DNA from 4 places in the Streptomyces sp. NPDC041814 genome. Region 3 is predicted to be linked to each of the others. Evidence: riboswitches for the same ligand, from Rfam matches in the RefSeq annotation. Region 3 holds a riboswitch; each other region holds the start of a gene.
What was found. Region 3 has a riboswitch for cobalamin ahead of ACZ6C6_RS06630 (ABC transporter substrate-binding protein). Riboswitches for the same ligand answer to the same signal wherever they lie in the genome.

Region 1: linked by a shared signal. The riboswitch ahead of ACZ6C6_RS00290 (cobalamin biosynthesis protein) and the one ahead of ACZ6C6_RS06630 (ABC transporter substrate-binding protein) in region 3 are both predicted to bind cobalamin.
Region 2: linked by a shared signal. The riboswitch ahead of ACZ6C6_RS11275 (ribonucleoside-diphosphate reductase subunit alpha) and the one ahead of ACZ6C6_RS06630 (ABC transporter substrate-binding protein) in region 3 are both predicted to bind cobalamin.
Region 4: linked by a shared signal. The riboswitch ahead of ACZ6C6_RS02815 (prenyltransferase/squalene oxidase repeat-containing protein) and the one ahead of ACZ6C6_RS06630 (ABC transporter substrate-binding protein) in region 3 are both predicted to bind cobalamin.

The regions. Positions count from the first base shown of each region.
Region 1 covers NZ_JBVJAM010000001.1:53,681-58,290, reverse strand. Annotated here, with positions in the region: gene ACZ6C6_RS00300 (putative cobaltochelatase) at 1-389, opposite strand, end outside; gene ACZ6C6_RS00295 (cobyric acid synthase) at 386-1,939, opposite strand; gene ACZ6C6_RS00290 (cobalamin biosynthesis protein) at 1,936-2,928, opposite strand; cobalamin riboswitch at 3,053-3,180, opposite strand; gene ACZ6C6_RS00285 (hypothetical protein) at 3,328-3,561, opposite strand; gene ACZ6C6_RS00280 (inorganic phosphate transporter) at 3,595-4,610, opposite strand, start outside.
Region 2 covers NZ_JBVJAM010000003.1:357,915-362,524, forward strand. Annotated here, with positions in the region: gene mctP (monocarboxylate uptake permease MctP) at 1-1,581, shown strand, start outside; cobalamin riboswitch at 1,647-1,770, shown strand; gene ACZ6C6_RS11275 (ribonucleoside-diphosphate reductase subunit alpha) at 1,911-4,337, shown strand; gene ACZ6C6_RS11280 (ribonucleotide-diphosphate reductase subunit beta) at 4,337-4,610, shown strand, end outside.
Region 3 covers NZ_JBVJAM010000002.1:277,974-282,583, forward strand. Annotated here, with positions in the region: gene ACZ6C6_RS06615 (acyl-CoA dehydrogenase family protein) at 1-1,232, shown strand, start outside; gene ACZ6C6_RS06620 (acyl carrier protein) at 1,475-1,717, shown strand; gene ACZ6C6_RS06625 (beta-ketoacyl-[acyl-carrier-protein] synthase family protein) at 1,714-2,937, shown strand; cobalamin riboswitch at 2,974-3,160, shown strand; gene ACZ6C6_RS06630 (ABC transporter substrate-binding protein) at 3,223-4,251, shown strand; gene ACZ6C6_RS06635 (FecCD family ABC transporter permease) at 4,248-4,610, shown strand, end outside.
Region 4 covers NZ_JBVJAM010000001.1:619,440-624,049, reverse strand. Annotated here, with positions in the region: gene ACZ6C6_RS02825 (energy-coupling factor transporter transmembrane protein EcfT) at 1-381, opposite strand, end outside; gene ACZ6C6_RS02820 (SCO2322 family protein) at 378-1,097, opposite strand; gene ACZ6C6_RS02815 (prenyltransferase/squalene oxidase repeat-containing protein) at 1,094-2,350, opposite strand; cobalamin riboswitch at 2,452-2,587, opposite strand; gene ACZ6C6_RS02810 (helix-turn-helix transcriptional regulator) at 2,686-3,324, shown strand; gene ACZ6C6_RS02805 (DUF3291 domain-containing protein) at 3,372-3,833, shown strand; gene ACZ6C6_RS02800 (winged helix DNA-binding domain-containing protein) at 3,830-4,610, opposite strand, start outside.

The sequences.
Region 1 (4,610 bases), on a different contig from region 3:
TGCGCGTCCGCGAGCAGCCCCGGTTCGAACGCCTTCACGCCCTCCGCGAGGGCCCGTTCGATGTCGAGCGCCCCGACGAGCCGGTCCTCGGAGGCGCCGACCGGAAGCTCCACGGTCCGCGCCGCCCGCGACACGCCGGCCGCGTCCTCGTGCGGGCCGTCCGGACACGCCGGGTCGGGCGAGGCGGGGTCGCACGAGAAGCGGCACCCCGGCACGACGGGGACCTCGGGCATCAGCGCGGCCAGCGCGCGTACGGCGGTCGACTTGGCGGTGCCCTTCTCGCCGCGGACCAGGACCCCGCCCACGGCCGGGCTGACCGCGTTGAGCAGCAGCCCGAGCCGCAGGTCGTCCTGGCCGACGATGGCGGTGAAGGGGTAGGGCGTACTCACAGGGCCTCCTTGACGGGGATGGCGGGCGCGCCGGGCGGGATGAACGGCAGACCGGACGGCGCGCCCGACTCGATGAGCCGCCACAGCGCGTCGGTGTCCGCGTGCTCCTCGATCAGGTCGCCGAGGCGGTCGAGCTGTTCCTCGCGCAGCGCGGCGAAGCAGGTGTCGGGGGCGGGCACGAAGCGGCGGCCCGCGATCCGGGCGACCTCGGTCAGGAACCGGCGGCGGAACGCGTCGCTCTCCAGCGAACCGTGCCAGTGCGTCCCCCACACCGCCCCGGAGCGGCAGCCGTCCAGCGGGGTGCCCCGGCCGTCCGTCAGGAAGGGTTCGCCGCCGCGCACATCGGCGACCCCGTGGTGGATCTCGTAGCCCTCGACGGGCTCACCGAGCGCCACTCCGGACGGCCGGGCCAGGGTCTTCTCGCGCTCGAAGCGGACGCGCACGGGCAGCAGGCCCAGCGCGTCGACCCGGCCGGCGCGCGACTCCACCTCGTCCTCGACGCGCTCGCCCAGGATCTGGTAGCCGCCGCAGATGCCGAGCACCGGCCGCCCCTCGGCGGCGCGCCGCCGCAGCGCCCCGGCGAGCCCGCGCTCGCGCAGCCAGGCGAGCGCCTTCACGGTGCCCCGGGTGCCCGGCACGATGACGAGGTCGGCGTCGGCCAGCTCCTCGGGCCGGTCCACGAAGCGGACGACGACGCCCGGTTCGGCGGCCAGCGCGTCCACATCGGTGAAGTTCGACATCAGCGGGATCGCGCACACGGCGACGCGCAGGACGTCCTCGCCGTGCGGCGGCGCGACCGTCGACTCGCGCACGGTGCCGCGCAGCGACACCCTGAGGCCGTCCTCCTCGTCGATGCCGAGCCCGTGCGCGAAGGGCAGCACCCCGTACGTGGGACGGCCCGTCAGATCGCGCAGCATGTCGAGCCCCGGCTCCAGCAGTGAGACGTCGCCCCGGAACTTGTTGACCAGATATCCCGCGATCAGCTCCTGGTCCTCCGGCGCGAGCAGCGCGGTCGTCCCGAAGAACGAGGCGAACACCCCGCCGCGGTCGATGTCCCCGACCACCATGACCGGGAAGCGCGCGGCCCGGGCGATGCCCATGTTCACGATGTCCGTGCGGCGCAGATTGATCTCGGCGGGCGAGCCCGCGCCCTCGCAGATCACCGCGTCGTACGTGCTCCGCAACTGCTCCAGGCAGTCCGTGACGGTGGACAGCAGGCGCTCCTGCCGCCCGCCGTGGTAGCCGCGGGCGCTCATCTCGCCGACCGGCCGCCCCATCAGGACGACCTGGCTGGAGCGGTCGCCGCCGGGCTTGAGCAGCACCGGGTTCATCAGGGCGGTCGGCTCGACGCGGGCGGCCTGGGCCTGCATCGCCTGGGCCCGGCCGATCTCGGCGCCCTCGCGGGTGACGAAGGAGTTCAGCGACATGTTCTGCGCCTTGAACGGGGCGACCTTCACCCCCCGGCGCACCAGCCAGCGGCAGATGCCCGCCGTGACGACGCTCTTGCCCGCGTCCGATGTGGTCCCGGCGACCAGCAGTCCGCCGCTCATATCGCTCTCCGTCCAGCAGTACGGGATCCGTGAGGTCTCCGGGCCCGGCGCGCGAGGGCCGCCGCGCCCAGCCGGGCGGCCACGGTGACGCCGAGGGCGAGCACGCCCACCCGGCGCGACAGGCGCACGGCGCGCTCGATGTCCCCGGTCTCCACCGCCCGCCCGGCCTCCCCGTTGAGCACGGGCCGGTGCTCGACGCGCCCGCCGTACGCCAGGGTCCCGCCCAGCCGTACGCCGAGCGCCCCGGCGAACGCGGCCTCCACGGGCCCCGCGTTGGGGCTCGGGTGCTTCGCGGCGTCCGCCCGCCAGGCCCGTACCGCCTCCCGGGGACGGCCGCCGGAGGCCACGGCGAGCACGGCGGTGAGCCGGGCGCCGGGCCAGCCCGCGAGGTCGTCGAGCCGGGCAGAGGCCCAGCCGTACCTCAGGTGGCGGGGCGACTTGTGGCCGACCATCGCGTCGAGCGTGTTGGCGGCGCGGAAGCCGACGAGCCCGGGGACACCTGCGAGGGCGCCCCAGACGAGGGCACCGACCACGGCGTCCGAGGTGTTCTCGGCGACGGACTCGACCACGGCCCGCGCGATCCCGGGGCCGTCCAGCGCCCGCGGGTCGCGCCCGCACAGGTGCGGCAGCCGCTCCCGGGCCGACTCGATGTCGCCCGCGGCGAGCGCCCCGCCGATGGCCCGGGCCTCCCGCCCCAGCGACGTACCGCCGACGACGGACCAGGTGGCGGCGGCGGTCAGGGCCACGGACGCGGCGGGGTGGCGGCGCAGGGCGCGGGCGGCGAGCGCGGCGCTCCCGGCGGCGCCCCCGGCGCAGATCAGGGTGTGCAGGGCGCCCCGGCCGCGGTGGTCGCGCCAGAGCCGGTCCTCGACGGCCGCGGCGGCCCGCCCGAAGGCGGCGACCGGGTGCCCCCTGCGAGGGTCACCGAGCAGCAGGTCGCCGATCAGGCCGGCGGTGGCGCCGTACGCGTAGATGCGATCGGCACGCACGGTTCAGCCGGCCGTGCCGGAGTCCGCCGACGAGGGCTGTGGGAAGAGGTGCGCACGGCAGCCGGGCATGGCGATATGTCCTCACTCAGGGTCCGCGCCCTGGTTCGACGTGACGGCGACAGGGAGTCTCCTGGCTTCCGGATCGGCGGATTCCCCCGGTCTTCCAGCCCGCTCGCGCGGGCCGTGACGTGCGGTGGGGGACCGCTCCCCGGTGACAGTGGCGGGACCGCGCCGGATTCGCACCGGCTTCCTCTGCTGTCGCCGTAATGGCTCCGGCAGTCCACCACGCCCCGCGAACGCCCGTCAACTCGCCGTTGACCTGCGACGGCGCGCCGTGGGCGGACGCACATCGGGCCGGACGCGCACGAGGTGCGTCCGGCCCGATGGGGTGGTGAGGCGTCAGGCGACGATCAGATAGATGCCGTACGCGACCGCCGCCGCGCACAGCCCGAAGCAGACGTACGCCCCGGCGCGCGCCAGCAGGACCGATCCGCCCGCCGTACCGCCCTCGGCGGCCGTTTCCGGCTGCCTGGAGAGGCCGACGATGCCGAGCGTGAAGAGGCCCACCAGGGCGACGGTGGCGACGAGGGAGACGCCGAAGACGGTGCCCAGAGCTGCCCAGTCGATGTTCATACGGGGTGTCCTTTACCGGAGTACCGGGGTCTGTCAGACCGTGGCGGGTCGGGCCGGATCGGCGGCGACGGGACCGGCGGGCGCCGGAATGGTGGCGGCGAGGTCGTGCGCCACGGTGGGCGGCGGGCTCACGGCGGCGATGGCCTGGGTGACGACACCCGCGGGCTCGGCCGGGGCCGCGTCCTCGGTGCCGGGTGCGACGTCGCCGTGGCCGACGGGCTTGCGGCGGGAGAGCATCCAGATCGCCCCGGAACCGGCGACCAGGAGGGCCGCGACGACCACGACGCCCCAGGTGCCCTGCTTCGTCAGGAACTCGGCGCCCGCGCCGACCAGGCCGGCGGCCGGCAGGGTCAGGCCCCAGGCGACGAACATCCGGGTGGCGGTGGACCAGCGGACCACACCCCCGGCACGGCCGAGGCCCGCGCCCATCACGGCCCCGGAGCAGGACTGCGTGGTGGAGAGGGAGAAGCCGAGGTGCGAGGAGGCCAGGATGACGGTGGCCGCGCTGGTCTGGGCGGCGAAGCCCTGCGGGGGCTTCAGCTCGGTCAGGCCGCTGCCCATGGTGCGGATGATGCGCCAGCCGCCGAGGTAGGTGCCCATGGCGATGGCGAGACCGGCGCTCACGATCACCCAGACCGGCGGGTTGGAGCCGGGGGAGAGGACGCCGCCGGTGACCAGGGCCAGGGTGATGATGCCCATCGTCTTCTGCGCGTCGTTGGTGCCGTGGGCGAGCGAGACGAGCCCGGCCGAGGCGATCTGCCCCGCCCGGTAGCCCTTGGCGGTCGCCTTCTCCTGGGCGTCGTTGCGGATCTTCCCGCCGATCCGGTACGTGAGGCGGGTGGCCAGGAGCGCGGCGACGCCGGCCACGATCGGTGCGGCGACGGCGGGCAGCAGCACCTTGGTGACGACGGTGCCGCCGTTGACCGACGACCAGCCGGCGGACATCACCGCGGCGCCGATGAGGCCGCCGAACAGTGCGTGGGAGGAGCTGGACGGCAGTCCGACCAGCCAGGTCAGAAGATTCCACAGGATGGCGCCGACGAGCGCCG
Region 2 (4,610 bases), on a different contig from region 3:
TTCATCTTCTTCTTCCTGGCCGTCACGGTCATGGGCTTCCTGGCCGCCCGCTGGCGCAAGGCCGAGAACGAGGCCACGCTCGACGAATGGGGCCTGGGCGGCCGGTCGTTCGGCACCTGGGTCACCTGGTTCCTGCTCGGCGGCGACCTCTACACCGCGTACACCTTCGTCGCCGTCCCCGCGGCGATCTACGCGGCGGGCGCGTCCGGCTTCTTCGCCGTGCCCTACACCATCCTGGTGTACCCGCTGATCTTCACCTTCCTGCCGCGCCTGTGGTCGGTCTCGCACAAGCACGGGTACGTCACCACCTCGGACTTCGTCCGCGGCCGGTTCGGCTCGAAGGGGCTGTCGCTGGCCGTCGCGGTCACCGGAATCCTCGCCACCATGCCGTACATCGCGCTCCAACTCGTCGGCATCCAGGCGGTGCTGGACGTGATGGGCGTCGGGGGCGGCGAGAACACCAACTGGTTCGTCAAGGACCTGCCGCTGCTGATCGCGTTCGCGGTGCTCGCCGCGTACACCTACTCGTCGGGGCTGCGGGCGCCCGCGCTGATCGCGTTCGTCAAGGACGGGCTGATCTACCTGGTCATCGCCGTCGCGATCATCTACATCCCGATCAAGCTGGGCGGCTTCGACGACATCTTCGCCTCCGCCCAGGACAAGTTCACCAAGGCGGGCGCGGGCGGACTCGCACCGCCCGAGGCCGGGCACTGGGGTTACGCCACGCTGGCACTCGGCTCCGCGCTGGCGCTGTTCATGTACCCGCACTCGATCACGGCGACGCTCTCCAGCCGCAGCCGTGAGGTGATCCGCCGCAACACCACGATCCTGCCGCTGTATTCGCTGATGCTGGGCCTGCTCGCGCTGCTCGGCTTCATGGCGATCGCCGCCGGCGTCAAGGTGGACAACGGCCAGCTGGCCATCCCGCAGCTCTTCGAGAACATGTTCCCCGACTGGTTCGCCGGGGTGGCCTTCGCCGCGATCGGCATCGGCGCCCTGGTGCCGGCCGCGATCATGTCCATCGCCGCGGCGAACCTGTTCACGCGCAACATCTACAAGGACTTCCTGAAGCCGGACGCGACGCCCGAGCAGGAGACCAAGGTCTCCAAGCTGGTCTCGCTGCTGGTCAAGGTCGGCGCGCTCGCCTTCGTCCTCACCATGGACAAGACCGTCGCGATCAACTTCCAGCTGCTGGGCGGGATCTGGATCCTCCAGACCATGCCGGCCCTGGTCGGCGGCCTGTTCACCCGGTGGTTCCACCGCTGGGCGCTCATCGCCGGCTGGGCGGTCGGCATGATCTACGGCACGGCTGCCGCGTACGGGGTCGCGAGCCCGACGCAGAAGCACTTCGGCGGGTCCTCCAAGGAGATCCCGGGCCTCGGCGAGATCGGCTACATCGGCCTCACCGCGTTCGTGCTGAACGTCGTGGTCGTCGTCGTCCTCACCTTCGTCCTGAACGCGGTCAAGGCCCCCGTCGGGACCGACGAGACCTCCCCCGGCGACTACACCGCGGACGCGGGCGACCCGGGCGTCCAGGAGAAGCTGCCGCCGGCCACGGCGGGAGCACCCGGCGGTCACTGACCGCACACCTTGACGCCACGCGACACAACATGTGGGGGCTGCCCGGCAGGGCGGCCCCCACATGTATGCTCATGCTCGCTGTCGCCGCAGGGGAATCCGGTGTGAATCCGGAACTGTCCCGCAACGGTGTTTCGGTGTGCTTCGGCACACCCGACAAGTCCGAGGACCTGCCGACGGCGCATCCGGCTCGACCGAACCGGATGCCCAGACGTCCGGGCCTCGTGGGATGGGCCGGTGGACGCCGCACGGAGTGCCGCCCCGCCCGGGCCCCTCCTGCCCGGCTGCCCCCGCTCCCCGCCGGCCCAGAGCCGAGCGAGGGAGAGCACCACGTGACCATCGCGCCAGCCGATCCGGCTTCAGCGGCCGCATCAACGGGAACCACGAGCGACGGACCGGGCACCGCACTGCTGCGGACCCTGACCGACCTCACCGCGGACCTGCCCGACACCGACCCCGGCCGCGTCGCCGCCGCCGCGCTGCGCGGCCGCAACGCCCGGTCGGACGAGGCGGAGCTGCGCTCGCTGGCCACCGAGGCCGCGGCGGGCCTCATCTCCGAGGACCCGGCCTACTCCCGCCTCGCCGCCCGGCTGCTCACCCGGTCCATCGCGGACGAGGCCGCCGGACAGGGTGCCACCTCGTTCGCCGCCTCGGTCGCCGTGGGCCACCGCGAGGGCCTGATCGCGGACCGGACCGCCGAGTTCGTCACGCTCCACGCGACCGCCCTGGACGCCCTGGTCGAGCGGTCGCTCGCGGACGGGGCCGACGACCGCTTCGGGTACTTCGGGCTGCGTACCCTGCACAGCCGCTACCTGCTGCGCCACCCGATCACGCGCCAGGTCATCGAGACCCCCCAGCACTTCATGCTCCGGGTCGCCGCCGGGCTCGCCGAGGACACCTCCGAGCGGGCGCTGGACGAGGTCGCGGCGCTGTACGGGCTGATGAGCCGGCTGGACTACCTGCCGTCCTCGCCGACGCTCTTCAACTCCGGCACCCGCCACCCGCAGATGTCGTCCTGCTACCTGCTCGACTCGCCGCTGGACGAGCTGGACTCGATCTACGACCGCTACCACCAGGTGGCCCGCCTGTCGAAGCACGCGGGCGGCATCGGCCTCTCGTACTCCCGCATCCGCGCCCGGGGCTCGCTGATCCGGGGCACCAACGGGCATTCCAACGGCATCGTGCCGTTCCTCAAGACGCTGGACGCCTCCGTGGCCGCCGTGAACCAGGGCGGCCGCCGCAAGGGTGCCGCCGCGGTCTACCTGGAGACCTGGCACGCGGACATCGAGGAGTTCCTGGAGCTCCGCGACAACACGGGCGAGGACCAGCGGCGCACGCACAACCTGAACCTGGCGCACTGGATCCCGGACGAGTTCATGCGCCGCGTCGACGCGGACGCCGCCTGGTCGCTGTTCTCCCCGGCGGACGTGCCGGAGCTGGTCGACCTGTGGGGCGACGCGTTCGACGCCGCGTACCGGGCCGCCGAGGCGAAGGGCCTGGCCCGCAAGACCATGCCGGCCCGCGAGCTGTACGGCCGGATGATGCGGACCCTGGCGCAGACCGGTCAGGGCTGGATGACGTTCAAGGACGCCTCCAACCGCACCGCGAACCAGACCGCCGAGCCGGGCAGGGTCGTGCACTCCTCGAACCTGTGCACCGAGATCCTGGAGGTCACCGACGACGGCGAGACGGCCGTCTGCAACCTCGGTTCGGTCAACCTCGGCGCGTTCGTCAAGGGCTCCTCGATCGACTGGGAGCGGCTGGACGCCACCGTGCGCACCGCGGTGACCTTCCTCGACCGCGTGGTGGACATCAACTTCTACCCGACCGAGCAGGCCGGCCGGTCCAACGCCCGCTGGCGGCCGGTGGGCCTGGGCGCGATGGGCCTCCAGGACGTCTTCTTCCAGCTGCGGCTGCCCTTCGACTCGCCCGAGGCCCGCGCGCTCTCCACGAAGATCGCCGAGCGCGTCATGCTCGCCGCGTACGAGGCGTCCTGCGCCCTCGCGGAGCGCCCCCAAACACCTTCGACAGGCTCCGGTGCAGGGGGGACCCCCCTGGGTCCGCTGCCCGCCTGGTCCGAGACCCGGGCCGCGCGCGGGGTGCTGCACCCGGACCACTACGACGTGGAGCTGAACTGGCCGGAGCGCTGGGATGCCCTGCGGGCCCGGATCGCGAGGAGCGGGATGCGCAACTCGCTGCTCCTGGCCATCGCCCCGACCGCGACGATCGCCTCGATCGCGGGGGTCTACGAGTGCATCGAGCCCCAGGTCTCCAACCTCTTCAAGCGGGAGACCCTGAGCGGTGAGTTCCTCCAGGTCAACGGCTACCTGGTGGACGAGCTGAAGCGGCTCGGCGTGTGGGACGCGCGGACGCGTGAGGCGCTGCGCGAGTCGAACGGCTCGGTGCAGGGCTTCGCGTGGATCCCGGCGGACGTGCGGGCGCTGTACCGCACCGCGTGGGAGATCCCGCAGCGCGGCCTGATCGACATGGCGGCGGCCCGTACGCCGTTCCTCGACCAGAGCCAGTCGCTCAACCTGTTCCTGGAGACGCCGACGATCGGCAAGCTCTCCTCGATGTACGCGTACGCCTGGAAGCAGGGCCTGAAGACGACGTACTACCTGCGGTCGCGTCCGGCCACCCGGATCGCCCGGGCCGCGTCGGCCGCCGCGACCGTCCCCGTACAGCAGGCGCAGGCGCCCGACGCGGAGGCCATCGCCTGCTCCCTGGAAAACCCCGAGTCCTGCGAGGCATGCCAGTAATGAGCACCACCCCCACCGAACAGAACCTGCTCGACCCGGGCTTCGAACTGACCATGCGGCCCATGCGCTACCCGGACTTCTACGAGCGCTACCGGGACGCGATCAAGAACACCTGGCACGTGGAGGAGGTTGACCTCCACTCGGACGTGCCGGACCTCGCCAGGATGACGCCCGCCGAGCAGCACCTGATCGGGCGGCTGGTCGCGTTCTTCGCGACGGGTGACTCGATCGTCGCGAACAACCTGGTGCTGACCCTGTACAAGCACATCAACT
Region 3 (4,610 bases):
TGCTGGTTCCGCTCACCGACGCCACCGGTCCGCTGCCGGGCGTACGCGTGCGCGGACTCCCCGCCCGGATGGGCAGCCCCGTCGACCACAGCCTCACCTCGTTCGACCACGTCTTCGTGGGGCGCGAGGCGCTGCTGACGGGCCCGCAGGGGTGGATCGACGGCGACGGGGAGTTCCGCAGCGCCGTCGAGGGCCGCAGGCGCCGTTTCCTCGCCTCCATCGCCCGGGTCGTCACCGGCAGGATCTCCATGAGCGCCAGCGCCGTCGGCTCGGCGCGCGCCACGCTGGCCGTCGCGGTGCGGTACGGCGGCCACCGCCACGTCTCCGCCGGACGCGGGGCGCGGCTGCCGGTGCTCGCCTACCGCACCCACCACGGCCCGCTCGCCGAAGCCATGGCCACCGTCTTCGCCATGAGCCTGCTGCACCGCCGCGTCCTGGACCGCTGGGAGGCGGCCCAGGCGGGGCCCGAGGCCGGGCGGGAGGCGGCCGAGCGCCTGGTGGACATCGCCAAGGGCTGGATCACCTGGCAGGCCAGGGCCGTGATCGTGGAGTCCCGGGAACGCTGCGGCGCCCAGGGCCTCCTGGAGAACAACGGGATGGCCGCGCTCGTCACCGGCGTCGAGGGCGCCATCACCGCCGAGGGCGACAACCTCGCCGTCCACGCCAGGGCCGCCGCCGCCCTGCTCGCCGACCGCCCCCCGTACGAGCCGGGCGCCCCGGACAGCGGCGAACTCACCGACCTCCGGTTCCTGGTCCGGCTCCTGGGCCGCGCCGAGGAGCTGTGGTTCGCACGCGCCGGGGCCCGGGCGGCCCGGACGGCCCCCGGCGACCCGCTGGGCCGGTGGAACGCGGCGGCGGGCCCCGCGCTGCGCGGGGTCGAGGCGCACGCCTGCCGACAGGCGGCCGAGGCGTATGCGGAGGCGGTCGAGGCACTGCCCGCCGGAGCGGACCGGGACCGGCTCGGCGAATTGGCCCGGCTGTTCGCCCTGGGCCGGGTCGCGCGCGACAGCGGGGACCTGCTCGCGGCCGGCCACCTGAGCGCCGGTCAGGCGGAGGCGCTGACGGACCACACCGAACGGCTCATCGACGCGGTGGCCCCGCACCTCCCGGAGCTCGCCGACTCCTTCGCGTTCCCCGAGGAGATGCTCGCCGACTGGCCGATCGCGGGCGCCGGTTACGCCGAGGCGTACGACGATCCGGAGGCCCACTGGCACCGGGCGGCCGGCCGGTGAGGGGTACACGGGCGCGCCGCGCGGCACGCGCCGTACAAGGGCTCGGGGCGGGGGCCGCCCTCCTCGCCTACTGGACGACCGTCGCCCTGCTCGCGCGGTGGTGCGGGGCGCCCCGGCCGGATGTTGGTGAATCGGTTCGCCGCTGGGCGTAACCGGAGCGACGCTGCTCAGTTGTTCCGGCGTCGGGGCCGTGCGCACAAGCACCGGACGCCCCGCCCGGATGGCATGAGGAAAGGAAGACCATGAGCACGATCCACCCCCGCATCACCGACGTACTCAGCCGTACCTTCAAGGTGCCCGTGGCCGAGATCCTCCCGGACTCCACGATGGACAGCCTGGACATGGACTCCCTGGCGGCCGCCGAGTTCGCCGTCGTCCTCCGGGAGGCCACCGGGGTCGAGCTGGACACGGGCACCCTCACCCGGGGGACCACCCTCGCCGAGCTCACGGCGCACCTCGACGCGGCGGTGGGCGCCGCCCGATGAGGACACCGGCCATCGCCGTCACCGGGCTGGGCATGATCACCCCGGTCGGCAACGACACCGAGTCCACCTGGGAGGGGGTGTGCGCGGCCGTGAGCCCGGCCCGCACCGTCCCCGCGCTCGCCGGGTGCGCGATCGACTTCGCCTGCGTGGTCGACGGCATCGACCTGGACGCCGAGATCGGCCGCCGTACGGCCTTCCGGATGGGCCGGTACGTCAAGTTCGCGGTCCTGGCCGCCCGGGAGGCCGTCGCCGACGCCGGGCTCGACCCCGCCGGCTGGGACGGCAGCCGGGTCGCGGTCGTCGTCGGCACCAGCAGCGGGGGCTCCGCGCACCTCACCGACCAGGCGCTGGTGCTGGAGCGGCGGGGCCCGGAGGCCACGTCGCCCGCCGGGGTCCTGCTGACCATCCCCAACATGCCCGCAGCCGAGATCGCGATCGAGATGCGGGCCACCGGACCCAGCATGGCCCCCTGCACGGCCTGTTCGTCCGGCGTCACCGCGCTGTCCGTCGCCCGCGACCTGCTCGCGACCGGGCAGTGCGACGTGGCCATCGCGGGGGCGACCGAGTCGACCGTCTTCCCGATCGCCATGACCGGCTTCGCCCGGTCCGGCGCGGCCGCCCGCGCGGACGGCGACCTCTCCCGGCTTAGCCGGCCCTTCGCCGCCGACCGCGCCGGACTCGTCATGGGCGAAGGGGCCGCCGTCATGGTGCTGGAACGCGCCGCCGACGCGGAGGCCAGGGGCGCCGAACCCCGGGCCCTGATCGCCGGCACCGGCGCCACCACGGACGCCCACCACCCCACCAGCCCGCACCCCGACGGGCGGGTCGCCCGGGCCGCCGCCGAGGCCGCCCTGCGCGACGCGGGCTGGCGGGCCGACGAGGTGGAGCACGTCAACGCGCACGGCACCGCGACCGTACGCAACGACGCCGCCGAGGCCGCGCTGATCAGCCGGGTGTACCGGCACCGGCCTCCCGTCACCGCCCCCAAGGGCGTGCTCGGGCACTGCATGGGCGCGGCCGGGGCGATCGAGGCGGGGCTGACGATCCTCACCCTCCAGCGGGGGGTCGTCCCGCCGGTCGCCAACCTGGACGCGCCCGCGCCCGGGTTCGACATCGACTGCGTCACGAAGGTGCCGCTGGTGCGGCCGGTCAGCCGGGCCGTCAGCCACTCCTTCGGATTCGGCGGGCACAACGCGGTGGTGGCCCTCCAGCGCCCCTGACCGGCCGGACGCGGCGCTGAGCTGCGGGTAAGCCCGTGGTAGCGTGCCGGAGCCAGTCGAACTCCTCGTGGGAGTCAGGGAATCCGGTGCGAATCCGGAACTGACGCGCAGCGGTGAGGGGGACGGGCGGGGCCACGGCCACTGGGAGACCCGGCGTCTCCCGGGAAGGCGTCCCGTCCGAGCGAACCCGAGTCCGAAGACCTGCTGGCGACCGCCGCCCGGGACCGGGCGGCGGACCGTACAGCGGGCCCCGCGCATGGGCCCAGAGACGCCGAGGTATGCCCCGTGCCGCCCATACGTACCGCCGCTCTGCTCACCGTCGCCCTCCTGCTGCTGACGGCCTGCGGAGGGTCCCCGTCCGGGAAGGCCGACGCCGTCGGCCCGACGGACGGCTATCCGGTCACGCTCAGGAACTGCGGGCGCACCGTCACCGTGGACGCCCCGCCCCGGCGCGCGGTCTCCGTCGACCAGGGCACCACGGAGATCCTGCTCTCACTCGGCCTCCAGGACCGGATGGCCGCCACCGCCACCTGGACCGACCCCGTGATGAAGGGCCTGGAGAAGGCCAACGCGGGCGTGAAGCGGATCGCCGACAACCGGCCCTCGTCCGAGAAGGTCCTCGACCAGGAGCCGGACTTCGTCGCGGCCGACTTCGAGTCGACGCTCGCCAAGGGCGGCGTCGCCCCGCGCGAACAGTTCGAGAAGCTGGGCGTCCCCACCTATGTCTCGCCCGCCGACTGCACAGCCAAGGACAACACCAAGGACGGCGACGGCGTCCGCAGCGGCGCCCTGACCATGGACAGCGTCTACGCCGAAGTGCGCGACCTGGCCCGGGTGTTCGGCGTGCCCGAGCGCGGGGAGAAGCTGGTCGAACGGCTCGGCGACCGTATCCGTGAGGCCGCCGACGGCGTCGACGGATCCGGCACCTCCGTCATGTACTGGTTCGCCAACTCCGAGTCCCCCTACCTGGCGGGCTGCTGCGGGGCGCCGGGCATCATCACCCGGGAGCTCGGCCTGAAGAACGTCTTCGACGACACGCACGACGAATGGCCCCAGATCAACTGGGAGACCGTCGCCGACCGCAACCCGGACGTCCTGGTCATCGGCGACCTCACCCGCAAGTCGCAGACCGCCGAGAGCGCTGCCGGGAAGATCGCCTTCCTGGAGTCCAACCCCGTCACGAAGAGGATGGACGCCGTACGCCACAAGCGCTACGTCCTGCTCAGCGGCCAGGCCATGAACCCGACCATCCGCACGGTCGAGGGCGTCGAACTGGTGGCCGCCGGGCTGCGCGACCTCGGACTCGCGGGGTGACGGCCACCGCCCGGCTCACCGCTCCGCGCGAGAAGGACCCGGAGACGACGCCCGCACGCTCCCGGCTGCGCGGCGGCCTCCTGTGGACCGGCGGCCTCCTGCTGCTCGCCCTGTCCGTCGCGGTCGCCGTCACCGTCGGACCGGCCCGGATCTCCGTCGTGGACGTCTGGTCCGCCGTCGCCGCCCACCTCGGCATCGGCGAGGCCCGGCTCAGCCCGATCCGGGACGGCATCATCTGGAACCTGCGCATGCCGCGCACCCTGCTCGCCGCCGTCTGCGGGGCAGGCCTCGCGGTCTGCGGGACCGTCATGCAGTCGCTGCTGCGCAATCCGCTGGCCGACCCCTTCGTCCTCGGCGTC
Region 4 (4,610 bases), on a different contig from region 3:
GATCCGGACGCCCTTCGCCCAGTCGGGCAGCGGCACCTCGGGCAGCGTGAACAGGGTGTGCGTGCCGGGGATCGGGGAGCCGAGGAAGACGGAGAACAGCAGCCGGACCGCGATCACGAAGAGCCCGATCCGGATGAACATGCCGTACGACCGGGCCCACGGCGCGTCCGTGCGGCGCGCCGCCACCACGTAGCCGGCGACCCCGACCAGCAGGCCGAGCAGGAGCGGGTTGGTGGTCCGGGACGCGGCGGTGGCCAGGCCCAGCGCCCACAGCCACCACGCCCCGGCCGGCACCGCGTTGGAGCGGGTCGCGGCGGGGGCGCGCCAGGCGGGGAGCCGGTCCGCGGTGGTCTCCGCGCGGCCGGCCGTCGAGCCGGTCATCCGCGGCGGCGGCGGGCCTGCGCGACTGCGGCGATGCCGAGGAGCAGCACGGCGCCGATCCCGACGAGGACGCCCGCGGACGGGCCGCCGTCGTCGCCGTGGCCGCCGGTGGAGGCGGCGTCGGACGCGGCGGCCGATGCGGGTGCCTTGCTGCCGCCGTCCGCGCCGCCGCCGTTCGAACCGCCGCCGTCCGCGCCGCCCGTCGCGGGGCCGGAGACCTGCTCGCCGCAGCCCGTGGCCGGGTATCCGGAGATCGCGCAGAGCATCGCGCTCGCGTCGTAGCGCAGCGGCTTGGCGACCGCCGCCAGGGCCTCCGCGCTGCTCGCGTCCTCCGCGACCCGCGCGCAGGCGGTACGCGGCGGGGGCGGGGTCTCCCCGTCCGGCGCGTCGGACGCGGTACCCGGGTCGATGACGACGGCGACGCGCTTGCTGCCGTCCTTCGCCGGGGTGTCCGCGCAGATCTTCGCGAAGTCGGGGGTGCCGCGCGGCTTGGAGGCGTCCTGGGAGTCGGCGCTCACCGAGAAGCGGAAGCCCTGCACCGACCCGTCCTCGGGCCGGACGAGCGACGGCCCCTGGGTGGCGTACGACCAGCCGCTCGCGGAGCCCTCCCAGAACGACCAGTAGCGGTAGCCCGCCGCCTGCGCCGTGCCCGCGCCGAGCAGCGCCAGGACGGCGCCGACGACCAGGAGCGCGGCGGCTCGTGCGACGCGGCTCACAGCTGCTGGTTCTTGCGGCGGCCGCTGATCAGGAAGCCGGCGCCCGCGCCGACCGCGAGGCCGATGCCGACGAACCACCAGACGCCGCCGATGCCGTCGCCGTCGCCGCTGTCCTTCTTCTCCTCGTCCTCCGTGGCCGTCGGCTCGGGCTTCTTCACGGCGGCCGGTTCGGGGCCGGTGGCGTTCAGCTGGGCGACGAGGTCGGCGCCGCCGAAGTCGTGGACGTCGGCCCCGGTCGCGTGGGCGGCCAGGATCAGCTGGGCGTAGGCGGCGGGGCCGCTCTGCTTCGCCCAGGCGGCGGAGTTCTTCTTCAGCCAGGCGACCGAACCGGCCGCCTTGTCCTTGTGCCCGGCGGCGGACAGGGCGACGACGGCGTCGGCGGTGTTGCCGAAGTCGGGCTGCGGGGCGCTGTCCTCCGCGCCGGGCATCTTCGGCAGGTCCAGGTGGCCGTTCTTCGCGAGGGCGGTCGTGAGGTAGGAGGCGCCGTTCTGCGCGGCCTGCTCCGGTTCGAGCGGGGAGCCCTTGTGGCAGGCGGGGTCCTTCACGGCCGCGTTGTCGGAGACGACCAGGCCCTTGCCGAGCGCGCCGAGGACACCGGCGGCGGTGGCGTCACCGTTGGCGGCGAGCTTGCCGGACTTGTCGGGCTGGTAGGCGAAGGCGCCGCCGTCCTTGCCGCCGCAGGGGATGGAGAACGTCAGCAGCGCGGCGTACGGGGTCCTGCCGCCGTGCGTCGTCACGTCGCCCAGCTTCTCGCCGGCCCGGGCGAGGGTGCCGATCACGATGGACGTGGAGTTCGCGTCGCTCGGGCTGCCGGCGGTGTAGCCCCAGCCGCCGTCCTCGTTCTGGACGGACTTCAGCCAGCTGACCGCGTTCGCGACGGCGTCCTGGTGGCCGCCGATCGCGCGCAGCGCCTGGGCGGCGGCGGCCGTCGCGTTGGTGTCGACCACCGTCTTGTCGGTGCAGGGCGCGGAGGCGTCCGGACGGTACGCGGGGAAGGCTCCGCTGTCGCACTGCTGGCCGGTCAGCCAGTCGACGGCCTTCGTGGCCGGAGTCACACCGGTGGCCTGCTGCGCGAGGAAGGCGAGAGACTGCCGCCACACCCCGTCGTACGTCGGGTCGCCGGTGCCGTAGAGCCCGGAGGGCAGGGCGGCCGAGGGAGAGGGCGACGGCGCGGCGACGGCGGCCGGGGCGGCGGCCGCGCAGAGCGCGGCGGCGGTGACGGCGAGCGCGGTGGCGCTGCGGCGTGCGGTCATGGCGGGCGGTGCCTCTCCTGGGGGCCGGGCACGGCACACACGGCACCAGGCTCCGGCTCCGTATTCCTCGACGGGGCGGGCCGCCGGGGTTCCGGCGGCGTGAGCGGGTCACGACTCGGGCAGGGCATTCCGACTTTCGCCTCGCGGCGGTTTACGGCTGCGGGTCAGTGCCGGATTCGCACCGGCTTCCCCCTGAACGGGCATAGTGACGACGCGGCCAGTCTAGCGGGCGGGGTTTGTCCCCCTCCCCGCCCCTTCCCGAACGGGGCGCCGCCCCGGACCCCGCTGCTCAAGCGCCGCAGGGGCTGAAAACGCCACCGCCTAGACTCGGGCCCGTGAGCAGTGACGACGCCGCCCTCGACGCGCTGGCGGTCCTCGGGGACCCCGTGCGCCGTGGGCTGTACCGACACGTGGCCGCCGCCCAGGGCGACGTCACGCGGGACGCCGCGGCGGACGCGGTCGGGGTGACGCGGGCCGTGGCCGCGTTCCACCTGGACAAGCTCGTGGACGCCGGGCTCCTGGACACCACGTTCCGGCGGCTCTCCGGCCGGACCGGCCCCGGCGCCGGGCGGCCCTCCAAGCTGTACCGGCGGGCGGCCGGCGAGCACGCCGTGTCCGTACCGCCGCGTTCGTACGACACCGTGAGCCAGTTGCTCGCCGAGGTGGTCGAACGCGCCGGGCTCGACAACGAGTTGCAGGCGGCGGCGCGCGCGGCCGGGGAGGCGGCGGGTGCGGCGGACCCCGTCCACACGTTGCGCGAGCGCGGCTACGAGCCGTACTGGGACTGCGGGAAACTCCGCCTCAACAACTGCCCGTTCCACGCGCTGGCCGAGCAATTCCCGGCCCTGGTCTGCGGGATGAACCTCGCCGGCATCGAAGGACTGCTCCCCGAGGGCTGGAAGGCGGCCATGGAGCCGCTGCCCGAAGGCTGTTGCGTCGCGATCGAGGGCCCCGAGGCGGCCGCCGAAGTCTAAAAAAGAATCCGTTGACTTTAGAAGGTTCACCCGGCCATGCTTGGCCCGTGAACGACTTCCACCTTGCCCAGGTCAACGTCGGGCGCATCCTCGCCCCGCTCGACAGCCCCCAGCTCGCCGACTTCGTCGCGCAGCTCACCGAGATCAACGCCCTCGCCGACCGCGCCCCCGGCTTCGTCTGGCGGATGGTGGACGACGGCGGGACCGACGCGACGGGCCTGCGCCCCGAGGACGGGGACCCGCTCCTCCTGTTCAACTGCTCGGTCTGGGAATCGGTCGACGCGCTGAAGGCGTACGTGTACCGCAGCGATCACCTGAGGGTCATGGCCCGCCGCCGCGAGTGGTTCGAGCGACTGGCCGAGCACCACATGGCCCTGTGGTGGGTCCCGGCCGGCCACCGCCCGAGCGTCCAGGAAGCGATGGACCGGGTCGCCCTGCTCCGTGCGAAGGGCGACACCCCCGACGCCTTCACCTTCCGCGCCCCGCACCCGCCGCCCGGCACTCCCTAGAGCATCCGCACATCCGCGTCCGGGAGCTTCGCCCACCAGTGGTGGTAGCGGTTGTAGACCACCCGCTCACGGGCGCCGAGGAACGCGGTCAACGCATCCGCCTCCGCGGCGAGTCCGTCCCAGACGGCGGGCGGCAGCGGACGGAACGCCGTGGCCTCGACCCCCTCGGCCGTCGGCCGCCACACGCCCGCGACGAAGCCGTCCACCAGCAGGGTCGGCAGCACGTCCCCGTTGCGCCGGATCACCAGCGGGCGGTACTCCGGCGGTATCACCCGGTCCCGGTCCGCATAGGCCAGCAGCGTGGAGTCCCACATCGCCATGAGCCTGGACGGGGCCGGTGTGTCGGCGTCCGGCCGGGAGGCGCCCGGGAGGTCGAACAGCACCTCACCGCCCGGCCCCCGAAGCCGCTCCACCTCGTCCGCCAGGGCCGCCAGCTCCGCCCGGACCGGCGCCCGCCCCACCATCGAGAACTGCGCCACGTCCGCGACCGACGCCGGGCCGAACCCGGCCAGGTACCGCAGGATCAGCGTGCGCAGCGCCGCCCGGTCCACCTCCCGGCCCCGGGGTGCGGGGCCCTCGCCCGCCGCGATGAACGTGGCACGCGTGCCGAAGGACCACGGCGGACCGGCCGGGACGTGATGGAGCGGCGCGTAGTTCTTCATGCCCCACCACACCGCGTCCTTGCGCTCCGCCCCGAACCGCTCCGCCAGCCACGCCTGGATCTCCGCCGACGTCCTCGGTGTACGGGCGAACTCCACGACCTCCGCGACCAGCTCC